Regions from separate parts of the Arthrobacter sp. Ha26 genome, predicted to be linked through region 1. Evidence: riboswitches for the same ligand, from Rfam matches in the RefSeq annotation. Region 1 holds a riboswitch; each other region holds the start of a gene.
The links. A riboswitch is a leader RNA that binds a small molecule or an ion and turns the genes downstream of it on or off. The one in region 1 is predicted to bind thiamine pyrophosphate.

Region 1 (7,666 bases):
GGCCGACGCCGCGCCGAAGAAGGCCACCAGGACCCGACGCAAAGCCGCACCCAAGGCCGATGACGCCTTGATCCCCGCACCCAACGCTGAAGAACCAAGCGCGGCAGGTCATGCTGCGGGGGAACCCGCTGCCGGGGAAGCAGCCGCTGTGGAGGCCAAGGCTCCGGTCCGGCGCACGCGCTCGCCCAAGAAGGCGGAGGTGGCTGAACCGCTTCCGGCATTCGCAGGGGAAGCAGCCCAGGAAGCCGCTGCGGAGGGTGAACCTGATTCGAAACCTGTCCGGCGCCGCCGGGTGGCCACCCGCAAGACCTCAGCGCCGGTTGCAGCAGAAGCCGCCCCGGCAGCAGTCGCCGAATCGGCAGTTGAAGCACCCATTGCTGCGGAAACTGTTGTAGAAACGGCACCCGCTGATTCTGTGCCTGCCCCCTCTGCCGCCCCTGCCGGGCCGGCCGCTGCAACTCCAGCAGAGGAGGCCCCCGCGGGAGATGCCGCTGCAGAGGAGCCCGCAGCTGAAGAGGCCCCGGCCGCGGATGCGGCGTCAGGACAGGCCGCAGCCAAAGAAGCGCCAGCAGAAGCCGCTCCGCGGGCAGAGTCGTCCGCAGGGGCTTCCGCGGAAGCAGCGTCGAAGGAGCAGGCACCCGCTGCTGCAGCCAGCCCGTTCGGCTCCCTGTTCCTCGAACCGGCCTCCCCCACCTCGGTGCTGTTCCAGGCCCCGGACCTGAGTACGGTAGTGCGTCCTGCCCCGGCCGCCGCGGTTGAAGAGGCCGAGGATGACGAGGAGGGCGACTCTGAGGACGCCAACGGCCGGCGCAGGCGCCGGGGCCGCAACCGCCGTAACCGCGGCCGTCCCGGCGAGGGTGAGGACGCCGGTCTCGCCGGCGACGAGGGGGCCGACGCCGATGCCTCCGAGGACGCCGACGAAGAGTCGGCAGGGCAGGTGGAGGACGGCGTTACGTCCCGCCGTCGTCGTCGCCGCCGCCGCGGTGACCAGGATCTTGAGCTGACGGGCGGCGGGGACGATGACCCGCCCAACACCGTCACCCGCGTCCGTGCCCCGCGCGCGGTTACCGAGCCTGCTGTCAGCAACCGGGTCACCAGCGTCAAGGGATCCACCCGCCTGGAGGCGAAAAAGCAGCGCCGGCGCGAGTCCCGTGACACCGGCCGCCGCCGCACCGTGATCACCGAAGCGGAGTTCCTGGCCCGCCGCGAATCCGTAGACCGGCAGATGATCGTGCGCCAGCGCGACGACAGAATCCAGATCGCCGTCCTCGAAGACGGCGTCCTGGCCGAGCACTTTGTCTCCAAGACGCAGCAGGACTCCCTGATCGGCAATGTCTACCTGGGCAAGGTCCAGAACGTGCTGCCGTCCATGGAAGCTGCCTTTGTGGACATCGGACGCGGCCGCAACGCCGTGCTGTACGCCGGCGAGGTGAACTGGGAAGCCGTGAACCTCGAGGGCAAACAGCGCCGCATCGAAAACGCGCTGAAGTCGGGCGATACCGTCCTGGTCCAGGTGACCAAGGACCCCGTCGGCCACAAGGGTGCCCGCCTCACCAGCCAGATCTCCCTCCCGGGCCGCTACCTCGTGTACGTCCCCGGCGGTTCCATGACCGGAATCTCCCGCAAGCTGCCCGACGTCGAACGCAACCGCCTCAAGCGCATCCTGAAGGACCGCCTCCCGGAGCAGGCCGGCGTTATTGTCCGCACCGCCGCGGAGGGCGCGTCCGAGGAAGAGCTGACGCACGACATCAACCGGCTGCGCGCCCAGTGGGAGGGCATCGAGAGCCAGTCGAAGTCCACCAAGATCCTTGCCCCGGAGCTGCTCTATGGCGAACCGGACCTCACCATCAAGGTGGTCCGCGACGTCTTCAACGAGGACTTCTCCAAGCTGATCGTCTCCGGCGAGGAAGCCTGGGACACCATCGAGGCCTACGTGACGTACGTGGCCCCGGACCTCGTGGGCCGCCTCGAAAAGTGGACCAAGGACACGGACATCTTCACCGCCTGGCGCATCGACGAACAGATCCACAAGGCCCTGGAGCGTAAGGTCTTCCTGCCCTCCGGCGGTTCACTGGTGATCGACCGCACCGAAGCCATGACCGTGGTGGACGTCAACACCGGCAAGTTCACCGGCAGCGGCGGCAACCTCGAAGAGACGGTGACCAAAAACAACCTCGAGGCTGCCGAAGAAGTGGTCCGCCAGCTCCGGCTGCGCGACATCGGCGGCATCATTGTCATCGACTTCATCGACATGGTCCTCGAATCCAACCGCGACCTCGTGCTGCGCCGCCTGGTGGAGTGCCTGGGCCGCGACCGCACCAAGCACCAGGTTGCCGAGGTTACCTCGCTGGGCCTGGTGCAAATGACGCGCAAGCGGATGGGCACGGGGCTGCTCGAGGTGTTCGGCGAGCAGTGTGAAGCGTGCGCGGGCCGCGGCGTGGTCACCCACGACGACCCCGTCGAGCACCGGCGGGCCAACATTGTGGCCGCGGAGCACCACGTCCAGCGCGTCGACAGCCGGCCGGAAGCCCGGAGCGAAGGCCACCGTGCCGAGAGCCTGCGGCCAGACAACAACCAGTCCGGTGCCCGCCCGGACCGCAAGCGGCGCCGGGGCCGCGGCGGCCAGCAGCCCGAGGCAGCGCCGGCAGCGGCGGTGCAGGTCCACACCGTGCATCCGGACCCCTCGGATGCTGAACGGCACGCCAAGGCGGAGGCTACCAGGCTGGCGCTGGCCAACATCGCCGCTGCGGCCCACGCAGCGCACGTGCACGACGACGAAATCGCGGCAGCCAAGCAGGCCGCGGCGGAGAATCCTGCCCCCACGCCGGCAACGGAAAAGCGCGACGCCGATGCCCGTCCGGCTGCCGTGCTCACCTTCGGCGGCGAAAAAGTGGTGTTGCCGTTCGTTGAGCACGCGGAAGAGCAGCAGCCCCGGCCGGCCCTCACCCTGGACCGGCTCGCCGAAGCGTTCGCGCACCTCGGCCAGCCCGCAACGGAACCGGAGGCCCAGCCGGAAGCCCGCCCGGCGCAGGCTGAACCTGTGCAGAAGCCGCAGGCGGAGCAGGTGGCGCAGTCACAGCCAGCCCAACAGCGCCAGGAAGCACCTGCCAAGGACTACAGCGACCACACGCTGGAACAGTCGCGGGAGCGGCGGCCCCGGCGCCACCGCAGCGCCAGCCGCGCACAGGGAGCTGCCAATGAAACCTCCGTGCAGCAGCACGAAAGCACTGCTCCTGCCAGCACCGGCCATTCCCACGAGGCCAAGGCTCCGGAGCCTGCGGGCACCGGAAGCACTGAAAAGCCGGCACCCAAGCCAGCCGAGGCACCCATCATCCTGGGTGTAGGGGTCCCGGCCTCGGAGCTCTAGCCCCGGAAGCTTCCAGGAGCAGCAAGCACCGCTGAGTCTCAGCAGCTAATGCCCGGACGGCCACCAACAGTGACCGGCCGGGCATTGCTGTACCTGCGCAATCCGTGGTGGCCAGTGCAAAGGGAGCAACTGGTGGCTGGTCGCAAATGTGTCACCTTCTGCCGCGGCCGGACAAAAAAGCTAGGCTGGGGAACCGACACGGGGTGCCGCGCAGAGAGCCGGCTGAGATCCACACCCGTTGAACCTGTCCGGCTAGCACCGGCGAAGGGATGTCTTTTGTCTGCGACGTTTGCAATACCCGCTGCCACCCCATCACCCGCCCCGGCAACCTTCGCGGTGCCCACGGCACCGGGGCGCCCCGTACCGCGGGTACTTTCGATTGCCGGTTCCGATCCGTCCGGCGGCGCCGGCATCCAGGCCGACCTCAAGAGCATCGCTGCTTTCGGCGGCTACGGAATGGCTGCCATCACGGCCCTCACTGCCCAGAACACGCACGGCGTCCGTTCCGTCCATGTTCCGCCTGCCGGATTCCTGGCCGCCCAGCTGGATGCGGTCAGTGACGATATCGGCATCGATGCCGTCAAGATCGGAATGCTCGGCAGCGTTGAGGTGATCCAAGCGGTAGGGGACTGGCTCCGCAAGGTCCGTCCCGCCGTCGTGGTCCTGGACCCGGTGATGGTTGCCACCAGCGGCGACCGGCTGCTGCAGGAGTCCGCCGAAGCGGCGCTCCACGAACTTCTGCCGCTGGCCCACCTCATTACGCCCAACCTGGCGGAGCTCGCCATCCTGGTGGGCGGCGAAGTGCGGGAGGACTGGGCCGGAGCCCTGGAGCAAGGCCGCACCCTCTCCGCCGCCACCGGGGCTACCGTGCTGGTCAAAGGCGGACACCTGGACGGCAGCGAGTGCCCGGATGCCCTGGTCAACGTGGCGGGCCTGCTGTCCCGGGAAGTGGTGGTGCTGCCGGGGGAGCGGGTGGCTACCCGCAACAGCCACGGCACCGGCTGTTCGCTGTCCTCTGCGATGGCCACCGTCCAGGCACGGCTGGGGGACTGGGAGGCTTCGCTCCGCGAAGTCAAGCCCTGGCTGGCAAGCGCCCTGGAAGCGTCCGGAACGTTGGAGGTGGGAACCGGGAACGGCCCGGTTCACCACTTCCACCACCTGCAGCCGCAGCCGTCCGAAGGCAGCTTCGCCGCCCAACTCTGGACTGAGGCCCGGCAGGACCTGGACGATATCTACGCCCTCGACTTCATCCGCGGCCTGGTGTCGGGCAGCCTGCAGGAGGCGGAGTTCGCGTATTACCTCGCGCAGGACGCCATTTACCTCAACGGCTATTCCCGCGTGCTGGCACGGGCGAGTGCCCTGGCTCCGACGGAGGCCGAACAGCTCTTCTGGGCCGGGTCTGCACGGCAGTGCCTGGAGGTCGAGTCCGAACTGCACCGTTCCTGGCTCAGCACGCGCACCATCACGCCGCAGCTCGGCCCCGTCACCAAGTCCTACGTCGACCACCTGACCGCGGCGTCGGCGTCGGGGAGTTATGCCGTCCTCGCGGCCGCCGTCCTGCCCTGCTTCTGGCTCTACGCGGAGGTGGGAGCCGTCCTCCACGCGCAGTTCCTCGCTGCCGGTGAACCTGCCGGGCACCCGTACGCGGACTGGCTGCGCACCTACGCCGACGAAGACTTCGCCGCTGCAACCCGGCAGGCCATAGCCATCGTGGATGAGGCCGGTCGCAACGCCTCACCGGCAGACCGGGAAGCCATGATCACCGCGTTCAAGCAGTCCTGCCGCCTGGAAGTGGACTTCTTCGACGCGCCGCGCCTGCACGCTTGAACTGCTGACGGCGGCAGGGCCGGTACTATGGTGGGGCATGGTGCGGACGCCGGACCTGGGACTGTGGTACCTATCACAGCAACCCGCCGGGAACCAGCCTCATTTGCGGCCGAAGGCAAAATTAGCGTAATCTAGATCTTCGGTGCTTACGCCAACACTTGGGTTATGACCCCACGGCGTTGAGGCACAGCGAGAAACCAGGCTTTTGATAGTCGGTTCCGCACGCAAATTTAGTTATAAACGTCGAGAGAAGTGAGTTCCCAAGTGGTGTACGCGATTGTCCGCGCAGGCGGCCGCCAAGAGAAGGTTTCCGTCGGAGACTTCGTTACCCTGAACCGCGTCGCCGGTGGGGCTGGCAGCACCATTCAGCTGCCCGCACTGCTCCTGGTAGACGGTGACAAAGTCACCTCCGCCGCCGCTGACCTGGCCAAGGTAACTGTTACGGCTGAAATCCTCCAGGACCTCCGCGGTCCTAAGATTGTCATCCAGAAGTTCAAGAACAAGACCGGTTACAAGAAGCGCCAGGGTCACCGTCAGGAACTGACCAAGGTCAAGATCACTGGCATTCAGTAACCACCGGTTACTGTTCAGGTTTTTCAGCAGATTCCCCAGAATTTAGAGGCAGGCATTTCAGATGGCACATAAAAAGGGCGCGAGCTCCACTCGCAACGGTCGTGATTCCAACGCTCAGTACCTCGGCGTCAAGCGCTTCGGCGGCCAGGTAGTTTCCGCCGGCGAGATCATCGTCCGCCAGCGCGGCACCCACTTCCACCCGGGCGCCGGCGTTGGCCGCGGCGGCGACGACACCCTGTTCGCACTGACTCCGGGAGCTGTCGAATTCGGCACCCGCCGCGGTCGCCGCGTCGTCAACATCGTTGCTGCTGCAGCTGCAGAGTAACAAGTAGTTCTGAAGCGGTGGAGCGGGCCAGACGGTCCGCTCCACTGTTCTTTTAACCGCATTACAATCGTCTTGGCGCCCCGCGGCGTCCGGGAAACAGCACTGAGGAGATCCACGTGGCCAGCTTTGTAGACCGGGTAGTACTGCACGTATCCGGCGGTACCGGCGGCCACGGGTGCGTCTCCGTCCACCGCGAGAAGTTCAAGCCGCTGGGCGGTCCCGACGGCGGCAACGGCGGCAATGGCGGCGACGTCATCCTCCGGGTCGACCACCAGACCACCACCCTCCTTGACTACCACCACGCCCCGCACCGGCACGCCACCAACGGCGGCCCCGGCATGGGCGACTGGCGCGGCGGAAAGAACGGCGAAACGCTTATTCTCCCCGTCCCCGACGGAACAGTGGTCAAGTCCAAGGACGGCACCGTCCTGGCGGACCTCGTCGGCGAAGGCGCAGAGTACGTAGCGGCAGCGGGCGGCATCGGCGGCCTGGGCAACGCTGCACTTTCGTCGCAGAAACGGCGCGCTCCCGGGTTCGCCCTGCTCGGCATCGAAGGCGAATCCAGTGATATCGTCCTGGAGCTTAAGTCGATCGCCGATATCGCGCTGGTGGGATTCCCGTCGGCCGGCAAGTCCAGCCTCATCGCTGCCATGTCTGCAGCGCGGCCCAAGATCGCTGACTACCCGTTCACCACCCTTGTGCCCAACCTTGGCGTGGTCCAGGCCGGTGATGTCCGCTTCACCATCGCCGACGTGCCGGGCCTCATCGAAGGCGCCAGCGAGGGCAGGGGGCTGGGCCACCACTTTCTGCGCCACGTGGAGCGCTGCGCAGCCCTGGTTCACGTGCTGGACTGTGGCACCCTCGAATCGGACCGCGATCCGCTCGCAGACCTGGCCATCATCGAGGCCGAGCTGGAAAAGTACGCCGTGGACATGAGCTATGCCGGCCAGGACGGCGAAGTGGTTCCGCTGAACCACCGCCCCCGCCTGGTCGCGTTGAACAAAGTTGACCTGCCCGATGGCAAGGACATGGCTGAGTTTGTGCGTCCGGAGCTTGAATCCCGCGGCTACCAGGTGTTTGAAGTCTCGGCCACCAGCCATGAGGGCCTGCGCCAGCTCGGCTTCGCCATGGCCGGGATCGTCAAGGCCGCCCGCGACGCCGTGGCCGCTGCGCCGCCCAAGGTCCAGCCCGCAGTACTGCGGCCACGCGCCGTCAACGAATCCGGCTTCAAGATCCGCCGGGAGGAGAAGGGCCTCGAGCCGCTGTTCCGCGTCCTGGGCGAGAAGCCCGTGCGCTGGGTCAAGCAGACGGACTTCACCAATGAGGAAGCCATCGGTTACCTTGCTGACCGCCTGGCCAAGCTCGGCGTGGAGACCGAGCTGTTCAAGCAGGGCGCCAAGCCCGGTGACACTGTGGTCATCGGCGAGGACGACGGCGTCGTGTTTGACTGGGAGCCCACCATGATGGCGGGCGCGGAACTCCTCGCGTCGCCGCGCGGCACCGACGTCCGCTTCGCCGACATCGGGGACCGGCCCACCCGCGGCCAGAAGCGCGAAGAGCAGCAGGAACGCAAG
Region 2 (7,666 bases), on a different contig from region 1:
AGGTCTGCCGCGTGGGCTGCGATCTTGTAGGTGATCACTCCGGTCTTGACGTCGTCCTTGTTGGGCAGGCCCAGGTGCTCCTTAGGAGTGACGTAGCACAGCATGGCGGTGCCGTAGCGGGCAATCTCCGTGGCACCGATGGCCGAGGTGATGTGGTCGTAGCCGGGCGCCACATCAGTGACCAGGGGCCCCAGGGTGTAGAACGGCGCGCCCTTGCACAGCTCCTGCTGGCGTTCCACGTTCTCCCTCACCAGGTGGAACGGGATATGGCCGGGACCCTCCACCATCACCTGCACGTCGTACTCCCAGGCGCGCTGCGTGAGCTCAGCCAGCGTATCCAGTTCGGCGAACTGGGCGGCATCATTGGCGTCCGCCGTAGCCCCCGGCCGCAGTCCGTCACCCAGCGAAAACGCGACGTCGTACTGCGCGAAGATTTCGCAGAGCTCGTCAAAGTGGGTGTAGAGGAAGTTCTCCTGGTGATGCGCCAGGCACCAGCCGGCCATGATCGAGCCCCCGCGGGACACAATGCCCGTTACGCGGTCCGCCGTCAGGGGAACATACCGGAGCAGGACACCGGCATGGATGGTCATATAGTCCACGCCCTGTTCGCACTGCTCAATAACGGTGTCGCGGAAAATCTCCCAGGTGAGCGCGTTCGCCTCCCCCTTGACCTTCTCAAGGGCCTGGTAGATGGGGACGGTGCCGATCGGAACCGGAGAGTTGCGGATGATCCATTCCCTCGTGGTGTGGATGTCATCGCCGGTGGAAAGGTCCATCACGGTGTCCGCGCCCCACTGGGTGGCCCACTGCAGCTTGTCCACCTCCTCGGCGATCGAACTGGTGACCGCCGAGTTTCCGATGTTCGCATTGATCTTCACCAGGAACGCCTTGCCGATGATCATCGGCTCGGACTCCGGGTGGTTGATGTTGGTGGGAATGATGGCCCGGCCGGCAGCCACTTCACTGCGGACCAGCTCCACGTCACAGTTCTCCCGCAATGCCACGAACCGCATCTCCGGGGTGATAATGCCCTGCCGGGCATAGTGCATTTGCGTCACGGTTTTGCCGCCGACGGCGCGGCGGGGCACCGGCCGGGCGCCCTTCCACTCTGCGCTGGCCGCCCCGCGGCGGACGGCCGAGCGCCCGTCGTCGAGCAGGTTCCGCCCGCGGCCCCCGTAGGTTTCCGTGTCTCCCCGGGCTTCGATCCACTCCGCGCGGAACGGGGTGAGGCCGCGGACGGGATCACTGCCCGGACCGGCGGTGCGGTAGACCCGGAACGGCCCGTTCGGCTGGCCGTTCGGTGAATCCGCTAGCTCGATTTCCGTGACCGGCACCCGGATCCCGGCCGCTTCGTCCTGGACGAACGCCAAGGAATGGGACTTCAGCGACTGTGTGACCGGAGGCTGGTCCTGGCCACCCGCGGTTGCGCCGGACGGATTTTGGGCAGGGTTAAACTGTGCATTTGGTGTACTCAAGGAATACTCACTTCCTTCGCCGGCATTACCCGGACAGGTTCAACGGTCGCAGGCTGCATCAGCCCGATCTCAGCCCCTGCAAGGGCACCCGTGTGGTCACCAAGAAGCTACCACAGCTGTTTCGGAAGGGCCGTGTCACATGCGGTGGTGCTAGCCTGTCCGGGCGGGAAGAGAGGCACATCCATGGCAGAGATCATCCAGTTCAACGGTCCGGTCCTCACCGGGCCGGACACGGAGGAACGCGGGCTGTGGTCCGTTGACGGCAGGCTTACGTTCCGGCGGCCGGAGGCGGAGCCGGACCGGTTCCTGGACGGCTGGGTACTGCCCGGGTTTGCAGACGCGCACTGCCACATCGGCCTGGGCCCGGGAGGCGCGGTGGACGAAGCGACGGCGGAAGAACAGGCAAGAACCGACCTTGACGCCGGCACACTGCTGGTCCGGGACGCGGGTTCTCCCGCAGACACCCGCTTCCTCCAGCGCAGCCGCGAAGCCCCGGTGCTGATCAGGGCCGGCAGGCATGTCGCCAGGAGCCGCCGGTACCTTCGCGGCTTTGCGGAGGAAGTGGAACCTGAGGGGCTGGTTGAGGCCGTCCGGAAGCAGGCACGTGACGGCGACGGCTGGGTCAAGCTCGTGGGGGACTGGATAGACCGCGACGCCGGTGACCTGGCGCCGTCGTTTCCCGCCGCCGTTGTCAGGGACGCCGTCCAGGCAGTGCACGACGAAGGCGCGCGGATCACCGCGCACTGCTTTGCCGAGGAAACACTGGACCAGATGCTGGACGCGGACATCGACTGCATCGAACACGCCACCGGACTGCTGCCGCGGCACCTTCCGCGGTTCGCCGAGCAAGGCGTTCCCATTGTGCCCACCCTCATCAACATCGCCACGTTCCCGGACATCGCCGTGCAGGCGGAGCCTAAGTTCCCCCGGTACGCGGCCCATATGCGCGCCCTGTGGGAACGGCGCGCGGAGCGGGTGCTGGAGGCCTTCGACGCCGGAGTGAAGATTTACGCCGGCACGGATGCCGGCAGCGTCATCCGCCACGGGCGGATCGGTGATGAAATCCTGGCCCTCCACCACGCCGGCCTGCCTGTGGCCGCCGCCCTCGACGCCGCGTGCTGGGGCGCCCGGAAGTGGCTGGGTGCTGACGCGATCGAGGAAGGTGCCCGGGCCGACGTCGTCCTGTGCCGGGAGGACCCGCGCCAGGTTCTGGAAACGGTGCAGGAGCCGGCCCGCGTAGTGCTGGGAGGGCACGTGGTGCGCTGACGCAGGCGAAGTCCCGGAACCACTTGGAATAAATTGAAGCTTCAAGTAATTTTAATAGTGACAGGCCCACCAACCCGACGGGCCACACCACCGGGAGTTTTCAATGACTGCAGAAGCCGCCACCCAGGATCTTCTTCCTGCCGACCTCGCCATGGGCACCGTGATGCTCAAGGTGGGTGACATGAAGGTCATGACCGATTACTACCAGCGCGCCCTTGGGCTTGACGTTATTGCCGAGCAGGACGGCGGCCTCTACCTCGGCCGGCTGCAGAAGCCGCTGGTGCACCTTGCCCCCGCTCCGGGCCTGAACCTCCCCGGCAGGGGAGAGGCAGGCCTCTTCCACACGGCGCTGCTGTTTGAAAACCAGGCCGACCTCGCCGCCACCATCGCCACCGCGGCACAGTTCGAACCGCGCTCTTTCACGGGCAGCGCCGACCACCTTGTCAGCGAGGCCTTCTACTTCAATGATCCCGAAGGCAACGGCATTGAGCTGTACTGGGACCGTCCCCGGAGCAACTGGTCCTGGAACGGCACGGACGTGGTGATGGACAGCCTGGCCCTGCCGCCGCAGCGTTACCTGGAGCAGCACCTCACCGAGGAATCCTTGGAACACCAGCGCGGAACAGTGGCAGGAGTAGGCCATGTCCACCTCCAGGTGGGCGACGTCCAGTTGGCCCGTGACTTCTACGTGGGCATCCTTGGCTTCGAAAAGACTGCCGGCTGGCACGGCCAGGCCCTCTTTGTCTCCGCAGGCCGCTACCACCACCACATGGCCATGAACGTCTGGAACAGCCGCGGTGCCGGCCCCCGCAAGGATACGTTGGGCCTTGGCGAGGTATTGATCGAGGTTCCGTCCGGGGACGACGTCGGCGCGCTCGCTGACCGGCTGAAGGTCGCAGGGGTGCCTGCCCACCACACCGGTGCTGAACTGCGGTTCGAGGATCCGTGGCGGAACAACATCCGGGTCGCGGTCCGCTGAGGCTCCAATGGCCTCGCCGGGCACCCGTTGCCGCCGGGTGCGGACTGCCCCGTGTACTAGGCTGAAGCCCAACGGCCGGGGCGGCAGGCGCCGCTTGCTTCAGAGGCCGTACCGTCAACGGAATGAGGGTAATTCCCATGGGCTTCACCGAGATTTTTGTCGCTGACCATGCCGGTGCGCTGAAGCGCGCCGGCGTGCTGGACCAGGGCGGCAGCCAGCCGGCGCCGCAGGCCGTGCGGATCCCGGACATCAGCGACTTCGAAGTTGAGCAGCTCGGTGAGCTGGCGGGCAGTGCTGTGCACGCCGGCGGAGCGGATTATGAGCTAACCATGGTGGACGTGGCCAGTGACTCACTCCTGGCCGTACCACCTGCCATGGTCCGCGCGCTCGCCGACCTGCTGACCTATGAGGTTGAAGGGGAAGGCGATGTCCTCGAGGACGTCGCTGAGCAGTGGGCGGCCCAGGAGGACATGCCGTTCGATGCAGCACAGGCCCTGGCGTATGTCCGCCAGTTGGCAGAACTTGCCGGCGGAATCGACGACTCAGAACGCAGCGGCCTCTACGTCTGGTCTTCGTAAGCTTCCCGACTGCGGTCCCGGCGCCGGGGGCAGGGCGCCAAGTCGAAATTCGGGCGCTCTTCTGGCACAATAAACAGGTACTCGATCTGCGTGGCCCCTCTCTCCGCGTCCGGATCCTGTCCTTCGAGCCCGCAAGTACGGCCCGCCCCACGGGTGCAGAACGCCGGGTTCACCCCCTTTCTGAAACAGGAGTGACCACAAAAGTGGCCGTAAAGATTCGCCTTAAGCGCTTTGGCAAAATGCGCGCACCGTACTACCGCATCGTCGTCGCAGACTCACGCACCAAGCGTGACGGCCGCGCCATCGAGGAAATCGGCAAGTACCACCCCACCGAAGAGCCCTCATACATCGAGGTCAACTCCGAGCGTGCCCAGTACTGGCTGTCCGTCGGCGCCCAGCCGTCCGAGCAGGTTGCCGCGATCCTGAAGATCACCGGTGACTGGCAGAAGTTCAAGGGCCTGCCGGGCCAGGAAGGCACCCTGAAGACCAAGTCTGAGAAGGCTGCCTTCGTTGCCCCGGAAAAGGGTTCTGTGATCATCCCGGAAGCCATCACCAAGAAGGCATCCAAGTCTGACGCTGCCGAGGCACCGGCCGAAGCCGAAGCAGAGACCACCGAGGCTGAGTAAATTGCTGGCAGAAGCGCTGGAACACCTGGTCCGGGGAATCGTTGATTCCCCGGACGACGTCAAGGTCAGCTCCAAGAGCAACCGCCGCGGGGACACCCTCGAGGTGCGCGTTCACCAGGACGATCTTGGACGGGTGATCGGCCGCCAGGGCCGCACGGCACGCGCACTGCGCACCGTCGTGGCAGCCCTGGCCAACGGTGAGCCGGTAAGGGTCGACGTCGTCGACACGGACCGCCGCCGCTGAGCGCTCGGCAACATCAGCTTTGCTCCGGCCCCTCCACCCATGGTGGAGGGGCCGGAGTGCTTTCACCGGGACACCCGGGACCACACGGAACAGACACATCGGAAAACAGAGGAACACATGCAGCTTCAGGTGGCACGAATCGGCAAACCCCACGGCATCCGGGGGGAAGTAACCGTCCAGGTCCTCACGGACGCGCCTGAGGACCGGTTTATGCCGGGCACCGAATTCGTGGTCGAACCGGCCACGGCCGGTCCGCTGACCGTCAGCAGCGCCCGCTGGAACAAGGACATCCTCCTTCTGGGCTTCGAGGAAATTGAAACCCGCAACGAGGCGGAAACCCTGCGCGGAGCCAAGCTCTTCATTGAAACCGAAGAACTCGACGAGGATGACGACGAAGGCTGGTACGAGCACGAACTGATAGGGCTCGAGGCCCGGGTGGGATCCGAGGTGGTGGGCAAGATTGCCGCGCTTAACACCATGCCGGTCCAGGACCTGCTGGTGGTCACCACACCCGGCGGGGACGAGGTGCTCATTCCCTTCGTTGAGCAGATCGTGCCCGAGGTCAACATCGAGGAAGGGTTCGTTCTCCTCACCCCGCCGGACGGCCTGTTCGAACTCAACTCGGACCAGGATGCCGACGCCGGTCCGGAAAGCAACGCCTAGATGCGGATCGACGTCGTCAGTATCTTCCCCGAGTACCTGGCGCCGCTGGAACTCTCCCTGATCGGGAAAGCCCGCCAGGACGGATTGCTGGACCTGCATGTGCTAGATCTACGCGCTTTCACCACCGACAGGCACCGCACCGTCGACGACACCCCGTACGGGGGCGGCGCGGGAATGGTGATGAAGCCTGAGCCTTGGGCTCAGGCCCTGTCATCGATTGTGGAGGGGCGGGCCCAGGACGCAGGCAAACCGGTACTGATCGTCCCGTCGCCGGCGGGGGAGCGGTTCACCCAGTCCCTCGCCTACGAACTGGCCGAACAGGAGCACCTCGCGTTTGCCTGCGGGCGCTACGAGGGCATCGACGAGCGGGTCATCGAATGGGCCAGTGAACATTTCACCGTCCGCCCCGTCAGTCTGGGCGATTACGTCCTGAACGGCGGCGAAGTGGCGGTCCTGGCCATGGTCGAAGCCATCGGCAGGCTCCTGCCCGGCGTGGTGGGCAACCCCGAGTCGCTCGTGGAAGAGTCCCACTCCGACGGGCTGCTGGAGTACCCGGTCTACACCAAGCCGTCGGTTTGGCGGGAGCGCGAGGTGCCACCAGTCCTGCTCAGCGGCAACCACGGCAGGATTGCCCAGTGGCGCCGGCATGAACAGTTCCGCCGGACGGCGGAGCGCCGCCCGGACCTGCTCGAAGCGTTCGACGCCCGCACGCTTCCCCGTGCCGACCGCACCGCACTGCAGGACCTGGGGTACGACATCGTGGACGGCCGGCTGCAGCGCCGCCCCGCCCGGCCGGACGAACAGGAGGACTGACCGGCCCGTCCCGCGGTCTCGGGCGTCGTGGGATTGGCTGTCCGACCCGGATTGTGGCAAAATTAGTCCTTGTGTCTGCTGGGTCCGCACCTGCCACAGGGGGAGCGTAACCAACAGCTCAGACAACCGGCCACGTCAATCAGTGAAGTAGCCGGACCACCAAACTTTCGGCAGCAATCTCCGGTGCGCCATCAGCGTCCGGGATTGGCTGCCGTGACCCAAAGTGAATGACCTGTGGCGTTTACCAGGAGTGCAATCATGCATATTCTCGATTCCGTAGATGCAGCCTCGCTGCGCACCGATGTTCCTGCTTTCCGCGCGGGTGACACCCTCAAGGTTCACGTGAACATCATCGAAGGCAAGAACACCCGTGTCCAGGTATTCCAGGGCTTCGTCCTGGGCCGCCAGGGCGAAGGCGTCCGCGAAACCTTTACCGTCCGCAAGGTCTCCTTCGGTGTCGGCGTGGAGCGTACCTTCCCGGTGCACTCCCCGATCATCGAAAAGATCGAGGTCGTTACCAAGGGTGACGTCCGCCGCGCCAAGCTGTACTACATGCGCGCACTGCGCGGCAAGGCTGCGAAGATCAAGGAAAAGCGCGACTTCAGCACCGCCAAGTAAGTCCAGCCGGACCTACACAGGCAGGGCCGCAGCCGTACCCGGCCAGCGCCGGAGCCATGCACCAGCGCCCAGGATACGGACTTATGGACCAGACAAAACGCCAGCCCGCAAAAACGGGCTGGCGTTTTGTGTTCCTTGCCTTCGTGCTGGCCGTCGCGGTGGGCGGACTGCTCCGCTCGCTCTGGCTCGACGTCTATTACATTCCCTCCGAGTCGATGGAACCGCTCCTCCGGGGCGGGGACCGCATCCTGGTTTCGCGCACCGATTTCCGGGCCGAACCCATCCGGCGGGGGGACATCGTGGTCTTTGACGGCCGGGGAACCTTCGCGCCCCTCAACAGCGGAAAGGGCCCACTGGCGGATGCCGCGGCCGGCATCACCCAATGGCTCGGCCTCACGGGCAGC
Region 3 (7,666 bases), on a different contig from region 1:
CCTCGACGATGTCAGCGGAGGCTACAGCGTGGGCCGCAACCAGCAGGTGCAGTTCCTCGACGGCGGCTGCTCCCTCGGTGCTGGCAGGTGCGTTCGCGAGGGCCTTGAACAGCGTACTGCTGAGCGGGCCTCGAGGTTCCGGGATCTTCATGGTGCTCCTTCTGGGATGGCGGTGCTGGCGGTGCTGCGTCTTTGACAGCGGCTTCGGTTCGGCGTTCAGGTCTCGCTGTCCAGGTGCGGGGCCGGTTCCCGGGCCGGGCTGCCGGGGGTGATCTTGGGGGACAGCAGGACGGCAAGCGCGATCATGGCCAAGCCCAGGGCCAGGTGGAGCCAGTTGTCCGGGTTGTTTTCGGGAAGGAAGTTGGCCGGCAGGTCGTCACCGATCAGCAGGCCGTACAGCCACAGGAACAGGTAAGTGACGCCGCCATAAATGAGGTAGTTCCGCCCCTGCCGGTGGGTTCGCGCCATCACCAGGCCGGCAACTCCGAACAGGATATGGACTGCGTTGTGCAGCACCGACACCTGGAAGATGCCGAACAGCTCTGCCTTGGAGCCGGGACCGGCAAGCCCGAGGGAGCCGTAGTTCGTGGTGATACCGGGGATGAATCCCAGGATGCCCATCAGGAGGAAGATGCCACCCGTGGCAAAGGTGGCCTTCTGCAGGCCCGTCCTCGCTGCTGTGGCGCGGGTGCTGACCGCCATACCTGTTCTCCTCAAAAGCCGGGAACAACATAGTAAGCATGATTACTAATAAAAGCTAAGCAGGCTTCCTTACCCTGTTTTGGCGAACGGCACGGGCATGCTCTGTTTTCGTTAGCGCGGGCAGTGGAGCTTAAACCAGCAGGCGCTCACTCATCCGGGGCGGTCCATCGGTAAGGGTTCGGGTGCTTCCCGCCGTGGCGGCCTTGCTCACACCCCTGCTCCCAGGCCTTCCCGACGGCGGCCACAAGTTCAGCGAGCAGGGAATAGTAGGGGTGGTCGGGGCCAATGAAAATCATCTCGTCCTCGGCCTTGTCCAATGCCGCCCGCACCTGGTTTTCCTCCCCAGGACCGCCCATGGCGTCCTCCTCAACCTGAAACCGTGCCAGTAACGCTGGGTCAGTCCGCGCCCATGGAGCCAAGGACTTCCCGCAGGGCCTGCACCACCAGATTGTGGTCCTGGACCTGCGGAAGCCCCGAAACGGTCACCGTTGCTACCGCGCCCACCCCTGCTACGTACACCGGAAAGGAGCCGCCGTGGGCTGCGTACAAGCTCTGGTCGAACCAGCCCTGGTCCTCGATGCTGCCGCCACGGAGCCGGCCGCGCAGTCCCACCAGCAGGGACGGCACCTCGTAACGCGCGGCGGTCCGCTGCTTGGCCCGGATCCAGTGCTCGTTGTCCGGGGTGGCTCCCGGCAGGGCCACATGGAACAGGACCTGTTCACCCTTGGTGATGTCTATCGCGATGGGGAGCTGGTCCTCTTTGCCCAGCTCCACCAGCAGCAGCCCCAGGTTCAGGGCATCATCCATGGAGAACCGGGGGAACTGCAGTTCCCGGATTTCGCCCTCAACCCGCGCGATGAGCACTTGCAGGGAGCCCTCCGGCTGGGTGTTATCCGAGTCGGGATCGTACTCGGTCATATCCGGCGAATTGGCAGTCATGGCCCACAATCTACCCCTACTCCGGTGTAAACTGGACCACGCCCAACAGGGCTGTTTATTTACCCACAGAATCATTCAACGACAGGGGAGCGCCGCCGTCGGGCAGTTCTGGCCACGCCAGGATCCGCAGGTGGGCGCTGAGAGTGCGGACAGCCGCAGACCCTCGAACCTGATCCGGTTAGTACCGGCGCAAGGGAGTCGAGTTCTCGAAGTGTGTCCGGCCGCCGCAGCAGTGCCGGCCGCGTCCACTTTCCCCTCCTGTTCCTCAGGAGGATCGCATGGCAACAACAGCAGTAAAGAAGACCAGCAGCAAGTCCTGGCGCGTGGTGGACATCGTGGTGGCGGCCCTGATCGCCATCGCCGGCGGCGTCATCTTCTGGGCCTGGTCCCAGGGAGCAGCCGCAGTTTCGGCCCCCATGAACGCCGTCTATCCGCCCCTGACCGGACTGATCGCCGGCGGCTGGATGATCCCGGCCGTGCTGGGCATGCTCATCATCCGCAAGCCGGGCGCCGCCCTGTTCTGCGAGACGGTCGCCGCCACCGGTGAACTGCTGATGGGGTCCCAGTACGGCGCATCCGTGCTCTTCTCCGGTTTTGTCCAGGGCTTGGGCGCCGAAATTATTTTCGCCATCTTCGTGTACAGGAAGTTCAACCTGCCGGTATCCCTGCTGGCCGGTGCCGGTGCGGGCCTGTTCTGCGGACTGAACGACTCCTTCGCGCCGTGGGGCTGGAACATCGCCTACTCGGGCGGGGACAAGCTGGCGTACATCATCTTCACCGGGATCTCGGGTGCCATCATCGCCGGCGCACTGTCATGGGTCGCCACGCGTGGCCTGGCGAAGACCGGCGTCCTGAGCTCCTTCGCCTCGCGCAAGGCAGCAACGGAGCCCGTTTTCTCCTGATGCCGGCCACCTCCCACCACGGAGCGCCGGTTGCGGCGCGTCCGGCAGCCATCAGCGCCCGCGGCTGGGGCTGGCGGCATGCCGGACGTGCCAAGCCTGCGCTCCGCGCCCTTGACCTGGATATCCAACCGGGCGAACGGGTACTCCTCCTCGGTCCGTCCGGGGCGGGCAAGTCCACCCTCCTCCATGCCCTGGCAGGTGTTTTGGGTGATGTGAACGACGACGGCGGCGAGGCCGGCGATTCCGACGAGTCCGGTTCGTTATTGGTTGACGGCGCCTTCCCCCGTGAGCAGCGCGGCCGGGCCGGCCTGATGCAGCAGGACCCGGAGACGCAGGTGGTCCTGTCCCGGGTGGGTGACGACGTCGCCTTCGGCGCCGAGAACCTCGCTGTGCCCAGGGATGAGATCTGGACCCGCGTGCATGAGGCGCTGGACGACGTCGGCCTGTCCCACCTGCCGCTGGACCACCCGACATCGGCCCTGTCCGGCGGGCAGAAACAGCGCCTGGCGCTCGCCGGCATCCTTGCCATGCGGCCCGGGCTGATCCTCTTGGACGAGCCGACCGCCAACCTGGACCCCGCGGGCGTGATGGAGGTGCGGGACGCGGTGGCGCGTTGCGTGGCCAAGACCGGGGCAACCCTGGTGGTGGTGGAACACCGCGTGTCCGTCTGGAAAGACCTGGTGGACCGGATCGTGGTGCTGCAGCCCGGTTCATCCACCGATTCAGCCGTACTCCTGGACGGGGCGCCTGACCAGGTGCTTAGCGAGGCGCGGAGCATGCTCATCGCGGCCGGCGTGTGGGTGCCCGGCTATGTTCCGCAAACCCGGCAGCGTTCCGCGGAGCCTGCCCCCGGAGCAGGCGGTCTCCTGCTTGCCGCCGAGGAACTGGCGGTTTCGCGGGAACGGGCCCGCCGCAGGGGCTTCCGCAAGTTCCCGCCGGTACCAGTGCAACAGGGGATCTCCGCCCAGGTCCGGGTGGGGCAGGCACTGGCCATTACGGGACCCAACGGCGCCGGAAAATCGACTTTTGCCCTGACCCTTGCCGGTCTTCTGGAGCCCGTCGCCGGCAAGGTCTCCGCCACCTTGGCCCTCAGCCGTGGTGCCGGCATCGATCCCTACCAGTGGAAGGCGGAACAGCTGATTGAGCGCGTAGGCACCGTTTTCCAGGAGCCAGAGCACCAGTTCGTGACGGGAAAAGTGATCGACGAACTCCTGTTCGGCCCGCGGCACCTTGGCCATGGGACGGAGCGGGTCGATGAGCTGCTGGAGCGGTTGCGGCTGACGGAGCTCGTTGACGCCAACCCGTATACGCTTTCGGGAGGCGAGAAACGGCGGCTCTCGGTGGCCACGGTCCTGGCCGCGCACCCGCAGGTTTTGGTGCTGGACGAGCCCACGTTTGGCCAGGACGCCAACACCTGGGCTGAGCTGGCCTCGTTCCTGTCAGAGCTCCTCGATGCCGGCACCGCAGTGGTCTCAGTGACCCACGATGCCGAGTTCACGGCAGCCTTGGGCGGAGCCGAGCTGCGGATGGGTGCGGCGCCGGCGGTGGCGACATGAGGCAGGAGCTGAACCTGCGGGGAAACCACGCCCTGCTGACCCGCGCCAACCCGCTGAGCAAGTTCGCCGCCGTCTTCCTGGTGACCGCAGTGCTGGCGCTGTCCATCGACTGGGTGTCCGCCTCGGTTGCGCTCGCTGCCGAACTCCTGCTGTTTCCCCTGGCCGGACTTACCCTGACGCTGCTGTGGCAGCGCGGGTGGCCGCTGATCATCGCCGCAGCCGTGGGCGGCTGGAGCACCTCCATCCTGGCGCCGGACAGCGGAAGGACGCTGATCGACGTCGGCCTCTGGACCATGAGTGAAGGCTCCCTGGAGCTGGGGGCCGGGTTCATGCTGCGCGGGCTGGCGATTGCGCTGCCCGCGGTGCTGCTGATGAGCTGCACCGATCCCACGGACCTGGCAGATGCCCTGGCGCAAAAGGCGCGGCTCCCGCACCGGTTCGTGCTGGGAACCTTGGCAGCCATGCGCCTGGTGGGGCTGCTGGCTGAAGAGTGGCAGACCATCGGGATGGCCCGCCGTGCCCGCGGGGTGGGCTCGCGGGGCAGCGCGCTGCAGCGGTTGAGGGCGACGCTGGGCCAGAGCTTCGGCCTCCTGGTCCAGGCCATTCGGCGCGCGTCACGGCTCGCGGTGACCATGGAAGCCCGGGGCTTCGGCGGGGGAACCCGGACGTGGGCGCGGGAGTCGACGTACAGCAGCCTGGATGTGTGGGTGCTGGGCGGCGGCCTGCTGATGGCCGGGGCTGCCTTTGCTGCCGCTGTGTGGGCAGGGACCTGGAACATGGTGTGGCTGGGGAGCTGACCCGCTCCTAAATTGCTGCCCCTCAAACCGCGGGTCTTGGCATCAGTCTTCGGGCGGATGCAGCAGCGCAGGGAGCAGATCCAGGGACCCTCTTCAGAAAGCGGCTCAAAGGCAGGAGTAGTCGTAATCGAATCCCCGTGACACGAACTGAGTGAGCGTTACCTTGCCGCCGGCCGTCAGCGGCGGGTTGGAGCAGTTGCCCTTGGCGCTGGTCAGGGTGCGCGCCCCTGCCAGCCAGCTTGGCAAGGAGTAAAGGTTGCTGGAGCTGCCGACAGGTCCGACGATCTGGCTCCATTGCGAGCCGGTTGAATAGATTCCCACACCAGCGGCCTTGATGCTCCGGAACAAGTCCGTCATGCCTTCCAGGACAGCTCGGTTGGCGACTTTGTCCGAGGTGGACCAGCTGTTGCCGGTTTCCACGTCCAGCCACCACACGTACTGTGACGGGTTGCTGATACCGCGGATATAAGCGTCGTCATAGGCCTTGGCGTAGCCGTACATGTAGGCGCAGGCCTTACCGTAGTCCCTTTCCTTGCAGGAGCCGTAGGGGTTGTGGACGGGGGTGCCGACGGGATACTCGTCACTGCTGGGCCACCATGAGCCGGCGCTGCCCGGATTGGCCGTGTTGACGTAAAGGGAGACCTTTGGTTGTGGAGTGCCGCCGGACGAGGTTGCAGCCCACTTCAGCTGTTCAGCGAGGCAGGGGTTAGTGGTGTTGGCGAGGCCGTTGTTGACCCCCACGATGCCGAATGCCTGTCCCGTCGGCAGGTCCTTGCCGCACTGCGGCCAGGAGATGTCATTGCCAAGCAGGGACTGCGTGCCCTCTCCCGGTGACGGGGCTGCGGAAGCCGGCCAGGCAGGTATCAGTAGCAGGGCCGCCAGCAGCAAAGCAGCCAGTCGGGCTGCGGGCCGGGTGTCTCGGAACGGACGCATGGGGGCCTCCATCGTCTTTGAAGAGAAGCTCAGACCAGTTTCCTCCCCAACAGAGAAGCGGGTCAAGATAATGAGAAAACGGGTTCTTCTATCGCACGTAATGGGTAAACGCTCTCCGTTTTCCCGGCGTTCGGGCAGCATGGCGAGCTGATAACTCATTTATGATATATTTTGTGCATGACGCAGGAGACCACGGAACACGTTGCCGCTATGCTTCGGGATGCCCGGAGCGAGAAGGGCTGGACCCAGGGCCAGCTGGCCGCTGAGCTTGGCACCAGCCAAAGTGCCATTGCCCGGATGGAGCAGGGCAAGCAGAACCTGAGCCTCAAGATGATCCAGCGCCTCGAGACTATTTTTGGCCGAAGCATCGTCAATGTGGGTAAACCCCAGATGACCCACCTGCGCGTGGAGGGCGGGCGGACCCTGTCCGGTGCAGTGGACGTCAACAGCAGCAAGAACGCCGGCGTGGCGCTGCTGTGCGCCAGCCTCATCAACCGCGGCACCACCGTTCTTCGCCGTCTTGCCCGCATCGAGGAAGTCAACCGCATTGTCGAGGTGCTTACCAGCATCGGTGTGGATTGCACGTGGCTCAACGACACTGACCTCCAGCTCCGCAGGCCCGATGTCCTGGACCTTGGCGCCATGGACGTGGAGGCTGCCCGCCGCACCCGCAGCGTCATCATGCTGCTGGGGCCACTGCTCGATGAGTCCGCGGAATACCGCCTGCCGTACGCCGGCGGTTGCGACCTGGGCACCCGAACTGTCGAACCGCACATGCAGGCGCTGCGCCAGTTCGGTCTCAGTGTGGAAGCAACCCAAGGCTTCTACACCGTGCAGGCGCCCACTGCCGATACCCGCGCCCGGTCCTTTGTACTGACCGAGCGCGGCGATACTGTCACTGAAAACGCCATCATGGCAGCGGCGCACCGCGAGGGAACCACCGTGATCCGCAATGCCAGCCCCAATTACATGGTTCAGGATCTGTGCTTCTACCTGCAGATGCTCGGAGTAAGCATTGAGGGCGTGGGCACCACCACGTTGAAGATCACCGGCCGCCCCGTGATCAACGCCGAGATCGAGTACTTCCCTTCCGAGGACCCCATCGAGGCCATGAGCCTCATCACCGCGGGTATCGTCACCAATTCAGAGGTGACCATCCGCCGCGTGCCCATCGAGTTCATGGAGATCGAACTCGCCACGCTCGAGCAGATGGGCCAGCAGCTGGAGATATCCGGCGAGTACATGGCCCGCAACGGCCAGACCCGGCTGGTGGACGTAACCACCAAACCGTCCGAGCTGAGCGCGCCTGAGGACAAGATCCACCCCATGCCGTTCCCCGGCCTGAACATCGATAACCTGCCGTTTTTTGCGGTGATCGCCGCAAACGCGAGCGGGCAAACCATGATCCACGACTGGGTGTACGAGAACCGTGCCATCTATCTCACGGAGCTCAACCGGTTAGGGGCACAGGTGCAACTGCTGGACCCCCACCGAATCTACGTCAACGGCCCCACCAAATGGCGTGCTGCAGAAGTTGGCTGCCCGCCGGCTCTCCGCCCAGCCGCCTGCCTGTTGCTGGCCATGCTGGCAGCGAGGGGAGTATCCGAGCTGCGGAACATTTACGTCATCGAGCGCGGTTACGAGGACCTGGCTGAGCGGCTGAACACTATTGGGGCCAAGGTGGAGTACTTCCAGGACTGACCATTAACGCTTCGTCATGAAGTGCCGATGGCCCTCAAAAGTCCCTGCCCTGTCGCAGAATGTGAGTATGCGTACATTCGGCGTGGAGGAAGAACTCCTGATCGTTGATCCGGAGAGCGGTGAACCGTTGGCCCTG
Region 4 (7,666 bases), on a different contig from region 1:
GCTCGAAATGGACTTCCCGCGTTGCGATATCCGAGGAGAGCAGGCGGACCCGGACCTTGGTTCCGGACTCGAGTTCGCCGGCGCAGCGGGCGGTGACGGCGGGGTCCGCGATCTGGATGGTCCCCCAACCGCCGTTCCCGTTGCCGTTGCCGTTCTTTCCGTTGCCGTTCCCGTTCTTCCCGTTGTCCTTCTGGGGCTTGGACCCGGAAATAACGATCGCGTCGAACTCCTGGCCAATATGGTTGACCAGCAGGGCGGCCTCCACCGTGTCCAGCGCCATGCGCTCCATGCGCGAGGCCAGCTGATCGGATCCGGCCATGATCTCCGGCAATGTTGGCAGGGCTTCCCGTGCCCACTCCGGCACGTTCCCACCGTTGCTTAAGGCCTCGCAGATGACCAGGACAAAGCGGTCCACAAGGCGGCGCAGCGGGGCAGTGGTGTGCGCATAGGCGGCGCCGATGGCCGACTGGACAGCCGCCTCCGGCACGGATCCGTCAAAAGCTGTGTAGGCGGCACCGCGGAACAGCATGCCGGCCGAGTGCATGATGGCCAGCTGACGGGGATCGGTAGGGTCCAGGCTTCGCAGGTATTCGCCGTAGCTGACTTCTCCGTCCCATGGCTTGCCCAGGGCTTCGGTCTGAAGCCGGAAATGGTTAAGGGAGCGATCATCCGGGAACGGCATGGTGCGCAGGATACCCACCTGGCCCGTGAGCATGAGCCGGGCCGCGGCCATTCCGGTCATCAGGGATATCTGCGCGTTCCAGTCCTCCACCGGCAGCTGCGGGGCGGCGGCAATCCGGTAGCCGCCGTCGGGAAGCTGGACGATCTCCTGGTCAGGCATGTTCAAGCTGGCGCCGCCGCGGGCCCGCTCCAGCTCCACGCGCTTTATCCCCACCTCCTTCAGGAGCCGCAGTACCGGCGAGGCAGTGCCGGTGTCGAGATCCGCCTGGGCGCCCTTGTAGCTGAGCTTTGCGCGGCTGCGCATCCGGGCCCGCCTGACACCGACGGCCGTGATTTCGGCGGCGTTGTCGAGGCGGAAATCCCAGACGAACGCCGAGCAGTCCTGGCCAGGAAGGAGGCTGCCGGCCTGTTCACTGATGATTTCCGGGTGCAGGGGGATCCGGCCGTCGGGGGCGTAGAACGTTTGTCCGCGGCGCCGGGTCTCCGCGTCCAACGGGCCCCCGGGGGTCACGAACGCGGGCACATCGGCGATGGCGTACAGCACGTGGTACCCGTCGCCGTCGGGCTCGATGAACAGGGCCTGGTCCAGGTCCGTGGAGGACGCCGGATCGATGGTGATGAACTCGACGGCGGTCAGATCGTAGGCGGGCAGCTGCAGCGATTCCACGGCTGCTTTGGCGTCGGCAACAGCAGCATCGGGGTAGGCGCCGGGCAGCTCCAGTTCGGTCCGCAGCGCACCGAGCGCCGCCTCGAGCGCGTTGTTGTGCTCGTGGACGTTGGGAGCCAGCCGATGGTGTGACACGAAAGCCAGCCTAGCCCGAATTCCGGCGATATTGCAGGGACCGGGCCCGTGCGGGGCGGCGTTAAACGCGCCAGGAAAGGCAAGGCAACCGGCGCCGGCACGCCGGAGTGTTAACGGCGCGAATGATCAGGAACGGCGGGCGTCCAAAGCGGCGAGGAGTGATGCAGCGGCAGCAGCAGGATCGTCCGCCTCGGTGATGGCCCGGACCACCACGATCCTTCGGGCACCCGCTTCCACTACCTGCTCCACGTTGCCGTGGTCAATGCCGCCAATCGCAAACCAGGGGACTCCGCCGTCGGACGGTCCGTCCTGCCCGGCTGTCCGGGACGCTTCCGCTGCATATTTCACCAGGTCGAGCCCCACGGCCGCCCGGCCCGGCTTGGTGGGCGTTGCCCATACCGGGCCGACACAGAAGTAATCCAGCCCCGCCGGGCCGGCTGCGGCAGCAAGGGCGGCGGCCACCTGCTCCGGGGCATGGCTGGACAGGCCGATGGCCGCATTGCCGTTAAGCAAGGTGCGGGCAGCCGCCAGGGGAAGGTCCTTCTGGCCGATATGGAACACGGGCGCACCGGACAGCACGGCGATATCGGCCCGGTCATTGACCGCCCACAGGCGCCCGTGCCGCTCCGCCGTTTCCTTCAGCACGGCCAGGAGTTCCAGCTCTTCGGCGGCCTCGATGGTTTTGTCCCGGAGCTGGATGATGTCCACACCACCGGTGAAGGCAGCATCCACGAACTGCCCGAAATCCCCGCGGTCCTTCCGGGCATCCGTGCAGAGGTACAGGCGCGCGGTGCTGAGGCCGTTGCTGATTTTGGTGGTGCTGAGGACATCGGTGCCGGCGGCTGGAGTGTGGGACACATTCATGGGGGCAAGCCTAGTTCCTCTACACTGGCCTCGTACTGCGGGAGCCCGCGGCAGCTGTCACAAAGCGCCGGGCTGAGAGGGCGTCAGAGCCGACCGCTTGACCTGATCCGGCTAATACCGGCGTAGGGAAGGAGACACATGAGCGCACCATCAAAGCCCCGGGCAACGGAACCAGCATCCACGCCCGGATACACCATTCAAGCCGACGTTGCAGTGATCGGCGGCGGAGTGATCGGCCACGGCATCGCCTGGGAGGCGAAACGCTCGGGGCGCTCGGTAGTGCTCATCGATGACGCGCCCGGTTCCGGGGCCAGCTGGGCGGCCGCCGGGATGCTTGCCCCGGTCAGCGAACTGCACTATCAGGAGGAGGACCTCCTCGAGCTGATGCTGGACGCATCGTCCCGCTGGCCCGCTTTTGTGGCCGGCCTTCGCGCCGCGTCAGGCGCGGATCCGGGATACATCACGACGCCGACCCTCGCCGTGGGTGCCGACGCCGCCGACCGCAGGGCATTGATGGACCTGCGGGCCGCGCAACAGGCCAACGGCCTCACGGTTGAGCCCCTCACTGTCCGCGAAGCCCGCGTGAAAGAGGCACTGCTCAGCCCGGCCATCGCCTGCGCCCTGGATACCCCGGCCGACCACCAAGTGGATCCGAGGCTGCTGGTGGAGTGCCTGCGGCGCGCGCTCGCCGACCATGATTGCCCGAACGCAGGCGACCACAGCGGGACTGGCGGCGGGGTCGTAGCAGTAGCGGCCGCCGTCGACGGTTACGCCGTGCCGGATAAAGCAACCGCGCTGTTGTGGCAGGACGGTGCCGTTGCCGGCGTCCACCTTGCTGGCGGGGGAACCGTGCGGGCCGGAGAAACGGTGGTGGCCAACGGGCTTCAGGCAGCAGAACTGGGATCACTGCCGGAAGGCCTGCACCTTCCGCTGCGGCCCGTCCATGGGGACATCCTGCGACTCGCAGTGCCGCCGCATCTGCGGCCGCTGGTCGCGTCCACCGTGCGGGGACTGGTGCGCGGCGTCCCGGTATATATCGTTCCCCGCCGGGACGGCACCGTGGTGATCGGGGCAACCCAGCGCGAAGACGCGCCGTCCTCCGCGGGCGCGGTGTCCGCCGGGGGCGTGTACCAGCTCCTTCGCGACGCCCAGGTGCTGCTTCCCGCCGTCGCCGAACTGGAACTCCTGGAGTGCACGGCCCGCGCGCGCCCCGCAACGCCCGATAATGCACCGCTGCTGGGCCGTGTCACGGCCGCCGGCGGTGGGGCAGGCGAGGGCGGCCAGGTTCCCGGCCTCCTCATCGCCACCGGATTCTTCCGCCACGGCGTCCTCCTGACGCCGGCGGCAGCCGCCATTTGCCGGGACCTCCTGGATGGCCGCGAGGACTCCCGCTGGGCGTCCTTCAGCCCCTCCCGCTTTTCCGGCCCCGCAACGGCCGGCGCCCCCACCAGCCGCCCCGCAACCAGCAGCCGCCAACCGCGCACAAAGGAAACAGTATGAACATCACCTTGAACGGAACCCGGCACCCCGTGCCGGACGGTGCATCCATCACACTGCTCGTCAGCCAGGTCACCGGACGGCCCCTCGGTCCGGACGGCCAGGCCACAGACGGGCAGAAACTCGGGGTGGCAGTGGCCCACAATTCCCAGGTGGTGCCGCGCAGCCAGTGGTTCGCAACTGCGCTCGCGGATGGCGACGAAGTTGAACTCGTCACGGCTGTGCAGGGAGGCTGACCCATGAGCGAAACCATCATCACCGGAGCCCCCTCGGCGCTGCAGGATCCGCTGGTCATTGACGGCGTGGAACTGGAATCCCGGCTCATCATGGGCACCGGCGGCGCCCCAAGCCTCGATGGGCTCGGTGCGGCACTCGTGGCCTCCGGCACCAGCCTGACCACCGTGGCCATGCGGCGCTACTCGACGGCGGAAACAGGCTCACTGTTCCAGCTGCTCGTGGACCACAACATCCGCGTGCTGCCCAACACCGCCGGCTGCTTCACGGCCCGGGACGCCGTGCTGACGGCGGAATTGGCCCGCGAGGCGCTGGAAACGGACTGGGTGAAGCTGGAAGTCATCGCCGACGAACACACCCTCCTGCCGGACGCCGTCGAACTGGTGGACGCGACCGAGCAGCTCGTCAACAGGGGCTTCAAGGTTTTCGCCTATACCAACGATGACCCGGTCCTGGCCCTCCGACTCGAGAACCTCGGTGCCACGGCGGTCATGCCGCTCGGCGCGCCCATCGGTACCGGGCTTGGCATCCTGAACCCGCACAACATCGAACTGATTGTGTCCCGGGCGTCGGTACCGGTGGTGCTGGACGCGGGAATCGGCACTGCCTCGGACGCGGCCCTGGCCATGGAGCTGGGCTGCGACGCCGTGCTGCTGGCCACGGCGGTTACCCGCGCGCAAAACCCTGCACTGATGGGGGAGGCCTTCAAACACGCGGTCATCGCCGGTAGGCTGGCGAAAGCGGCCGGCAGGATACCGCGCCGCGAACATGCACTGGCGTCATCCGCCATGGAAGGCCGGGCCGAGTTCCTCTAGCCTTCCGGAGCCCGATGCCAGCCCGGGCCGGGCACGGCAGAAGAGGAGCAGTCATGGCCGCCAACGATGTTCTTTCCCCCGAACGGCTTGAGGACGCGCTGGCCGTCCTGCCCGACTGGCGCTACCACGAGGGCGCCCTTTTGACCGTGTACAAAATGCCGACGTCCGCTGCCGCGCTCGAGCTGATTGCCGCCGTCGGCCGCCTCGCGGAGGAACAAAACCACCACCCGGACCTGGACTGGCGGTACAACCGGGTATTCCTCCGCTACACGTCACACGATGCCGGGGGAGAGGTCACCGCCCGCGACGTCGGAGCCGCTGAGGCGGTGAGTGAAGCGGCCGCCGCGGTCCACGCGGCCGCGGAGCCGGCAAAACATCCAGCCGGGGCTTAACCGGCCGTGACCACCGCCCAAGGGCAGTGGTCACGGAACGTTCTTGATGCTGTTTTCCGGCTAGAGCTTCAGTGCTGCGGTGAGCCGTTCCAGGTCCTGCCTGGCACGGGTGCGGCCCAGGTAGACCACTGCCGCCACGGCCGCAGCCGTTCCCAGCACCATGGGCAGGACCCACGGCATCCATGTGAGCCCGGGACGGTATCCAAAGCCTGCGGCCATCAGGATGATCCAGCTCAACGCTCCCACAGCCACAGCAACACCGGCCGGCAGGACGACGCCGTATTTCGTATGGCGTTTGTCATTGGCCCAGACGATGAGACCTGCGGCGGCCGTCACCAGCACCACGATGGTCAGTGAAAGCATGGCTCTCCTCCTAACACCCGTGAAGGGCCGGGACTAGAACTGGCCGAAGCCCACGCGGCGGACTTCCTCAGCGCCGATCTCCACATAGGCCAGTGCCTTCCCGGGCACAATGATCAGGCGTCCCTTGTCATCCTTCAGTCGGAGCTCGCCGCCGTTGCTGATGGCTTCCTCGACTACCTTGGCCACCGAGTCTGCATCCTGGTTCGACTCCAGCACAATCTCGCGGCCAACGTTTTGAACGCCGATCTTTATTTCCACAGGGGGCCTCCCAGCCAATTCACGTATCTGTCGTTATGTCTTATTTGTAGTCTAGGACTCTTTGGGGAAGCGAGAGATTCCGCGCCAAGCTAAACGGTAGATGAGGTCGCTGGCCACATTGAGGTCCAGGGTGCCGTGCGTTTCGAGCCAATACCGTGCGCTCACATGGGCCATGCCGGCAAGTCCGCGGGCCAACAGCTCGGCTTCCAGATGGGGGAGCTTGGTGTCTTCGGCGATGACGCGGGCAATCGCATCGGCGAAGGTCCGGTTGAAGGTTTCCAGCCGGGAGCTGACATCGGGATCATTGATGAGATCCGACTCGAAAACGAGCCGGTGGGCCTGGTCATCGTTGGCGATGAACTGGAAATAGGCGCGCATGACGGCCTGCACGCGTTCGTCGTTGTCCGTAGTGGAGTTCAACGCCCCCAGCATCAGCTCGGTGAGGGATGCCAGGTGGCTTTCCAGCAGGGCGAGGTACAGCTCCCGCTTTGACGGAAAGTGCTGGTAGAGGACGGGTTTGCTGACGCGGGCCGTCTCGGCGATCTCGTCCATGGCCGCGCCGTGGTACCCGTTGGCCACAAAAACTTCCTGTGCTGCGGAAAGGAGCTGTGCTCTTCTCTCGTCCCTGGGAAGCCTGGCGGACCGTTGCCCGGTGGGGCGTGGCGCCGTTTGCGGTTCGGCTGCGGACGGCCGGCCGGCCCGTGCTTCGTGGACCACAGTTGTCCTTCTTTCCCTTGCAGTTACCCCCACTCTACTTCGGGGTAATATGACCCGGCGGTATCCGGGGGCATACATTGAAGTATGGCTTCGACATTTACCGCAAATGTTTCAACAGTTTCACTGGATCCGCTGGTTGAACCGGCGGGTGAGCTCACTGCCGACGAGGTGGAACGCTACTCGCGGCACCTCATCATTCCGGAAATCGGGGCCGTGGGCCAGCGGCGGCTCAAGAACGCCAAGGTGCTGGTCATCGGCGCCGGCGGGCTGGGGTCGCCCGCGCTGCTGTACCTTGCGGCCGCGGGCGTGGGAACGCTCGGCATCATCGACGACGACGCCGTTGACCTCAGCAACCTGCAGCGCCAGGTCATCCACGGCGTTGCCGACGTCGGCCGGCCGAAGATCGAGTCTGCACGCGACGCCATTGCCGCGCTCAACCCCCTGGTGGACGTCCGGCTGCACAACGTCCGGCTGGATGCCACGAATGCCCTGGACCTGTTTGCCGGCTATGACCTGATCCTGGACGGCGCGGACAATTTCGCCACCCGCTACCTGGTGAACGATGCTGCCGCCATCCTCGGCAAACCCTACGTCTGGGGTTCCATCTTCCGGTTTGACGGCCAGGTCAGTGTCTTCTGGGAGAAGCACGGCCCCACCTACCGGGACCTCTACCCGGAGGCGCCGCCCGCCGGCTCCGTGCCGTCCTGCGGCGAGGGCGGGGTGTTCGGCATGCTCTGTGCGGCCGTGGGGTCGCTGATGGTGACCGAGGCAGTCAAGCTGATCACCGGCGTCGGACGTTCCCTGCTGGGCCGCGTGGCCCTGTTTGACGCACTGGGCGGAAGCTGGCGCGAGATCCGGGTCTCGAAGGACCCGGCAGCGGCTCCCATTACCGAGCTGACCGACTACGAGGCCTTCTGCGGCATCGCTCCGGCTGCACCGTCAGACAACGAACACACGGTCACCGCAACGCAGCTGGCCACTATGCTCGCGTCACGGAAGGCAGGACTGAAAGACTTTGAGCTGGTGGATGTGCGGGAAACCGG

Region 2: linked by a shared signal. The riboswitch ahead of thiC (phosphomethylpyrimidine synthase ThiC) and the one ahead of thiD (bifunctional hydroxymethylpyrimidine kinase/phosphomethylpyrimidine kinase) in region 1 are both predicted to bind thiamine pyrophosphate.
Region 3: linked by a shared signal. The riboswitch ahead of AC5RVY_RS05200 (ECF transporter S component) and the one ahead of thiD (bifunctional hydroxymethylpyrimidine kinase/phosphomethylpyrimidine kinase) in region 1 are both predicted to bind thiamine pyrophosphate.
Region 4: linked by a shared signal. The riboswitch ahead of AC5RVY_RS00505 (FAD-dependent oxidoreductase) and the one ahead of thiD (bifunctional hydroxymethylpyrimidine kinase/phosphomethylpyrimidine kinase) in region 1 are both predicted to bind thiamine pyrophosphate.

What each region holds. Positions count from the first base shown of each region.
Region 1 covers NZ_JBNHGX010000008.1:35,727-43,392, forward strand. The annotation lists gene AC5RVY_RS16995 (Rne/Rng family ribonuclease) at 1-3,367, shown strand, start outside; TPP riboswitch at 3,557-3,654, shown strand; gene thiD (bifunctional hydroxymethylpyrimidine kinase/phosphomethylpyrimidine kinase) at 3,662-5,194, shown strand; gene rplU (50S ribosomal protein L21) at 5,459-5,767, shown strand; gene rpmA (50S ribosomal protein L27) at 5,829-6,092, shown strand; gene obgE (GTPase ObgE) at 6,209-7,666, shown strand, end outside.
Region 2 covers NZ_JBNHGX010000007.1:157,331-164,996, forward strand. The annotation lists gene thiC (phosphomethylpyrimidine synthase ThiC) at 1-1,475, opposite strand, end outside; TPP riboswitch at 1,470-1,577, opposite strand; gene AC5RVY_RS16420 (amidohydrolase family protein) at 1,659-2,741, shown strand; gene AC5RVY_RS16425 (VOC family protein) at 2,845-3,720, shown strand; gene AC5RVY_RS16430 (hypothetical protein) at 3,858-4,298, shown strand; gene rpsP (30S ribosomal protein S16) at 4,502-4,924, shown strand; gene AC5RVY_RS16440 (RNA-binding protein) at 4,926-5,168, shown strand; gene rimM (ribosome maturation factor RimM) at 5,286-5,831, shown strand; gene trmD (tRNA (guanosine(37)-N1)-methyltransferase TrmD) at 5,832-6,644, shown strand; gene rplS (50S ribosomal protein L19) at 6,903-7,262, shown strand; gene lepB (signal peptidase I) at 7,346-7,666, shown strand, end outside.
Region 3 covers NZ_JBNHGX010000001.1:1,084,702-1,092,367, reverse strand. The annotation lists gene AC5RVY_RS05220 (iron-containing redox enzyme family protein) at 1-151, opposite strand, end outside; gene AC5RVY_RS05215 (DUF4383 domain-containing protein) at 217-702, opposite strand; gene AC5RVY_RS05210 (hypothetical protein) at 849-1,058, opposite strand; gene AC5RVY_RS05205 (heme-degrading domain-containing protein) at 1,099-1,641, opposite strand; TPP riboswitch at 1,715-1,855, shown strand; gene AC5RVY_RS05200 (ECF transporter S component) at 1,920-2,543, shown strand; gene AC5RVY_RS05195 (ABC transporter ATP-binding protein) at 2,543-4,099, shown strand; gene AC5RVY_RS05190 (energy-coupling factor transporter transmembrane component T family protein) at 4,096-4,896, shown strand; gene AC5RVY_RS05185 (glycoside hydrolase family 25 domain-containing protein) at 5,002-5,829, opposite strand; gene AC5RVY_RS05180 (UDP-N-acetylglucosamine 1-carboxyvinyltransferase) at 6,007-7,530, shown strand; gene AC5RVY_RS05175 (glutamate--cysteine ligase 2) at 7,598-7,666, shown strand, end outside.
Region 4 covers NZ_JBNHGX010000001.1:114,255-121,920, reverse strand. The annotation lists gene AC5RVY_RS00515 (RNB domain-containing ribonuclease) at 1-1,483, opposite strand, end outside; gene thiE (thiamine phosphate synthase) at 1,610-2,347, opposite strand; TPP riboswitch at 2,375-2,493, shown strand; gene AC5RVY_RS00505 (FAD-dependent oxidoreductase) at 2,486-3,847, shown strand; gene thiS (sulfur carrier protein ThiS) at 3,844-4,080, shown strand; gene AC5RVY_RS00495 (thiazole synthase) at 4,084-4,893, shown strand; gene AC5RVY_RS00490 (4a-hydroxytetrahydrobiopterin dehydratase) at 4,947-5,285, shown strand; gene AC5RVY_RS00485 (hypothetical protein) at 5,346-5,648, opposite strand; gene AC5RVY_RS00480 (DUF3107 domain-containing protein) at 5,682-5,906, opposite strand; gene AC5RVY_RS00475 (TetR/AcrR family transcriptional regulator) at 5,958-6,623, opposite strand; gene moeB (molybdopterin-synthase adenylyltransferase MoeB) at 6,708-7,666, shown strand, end outside.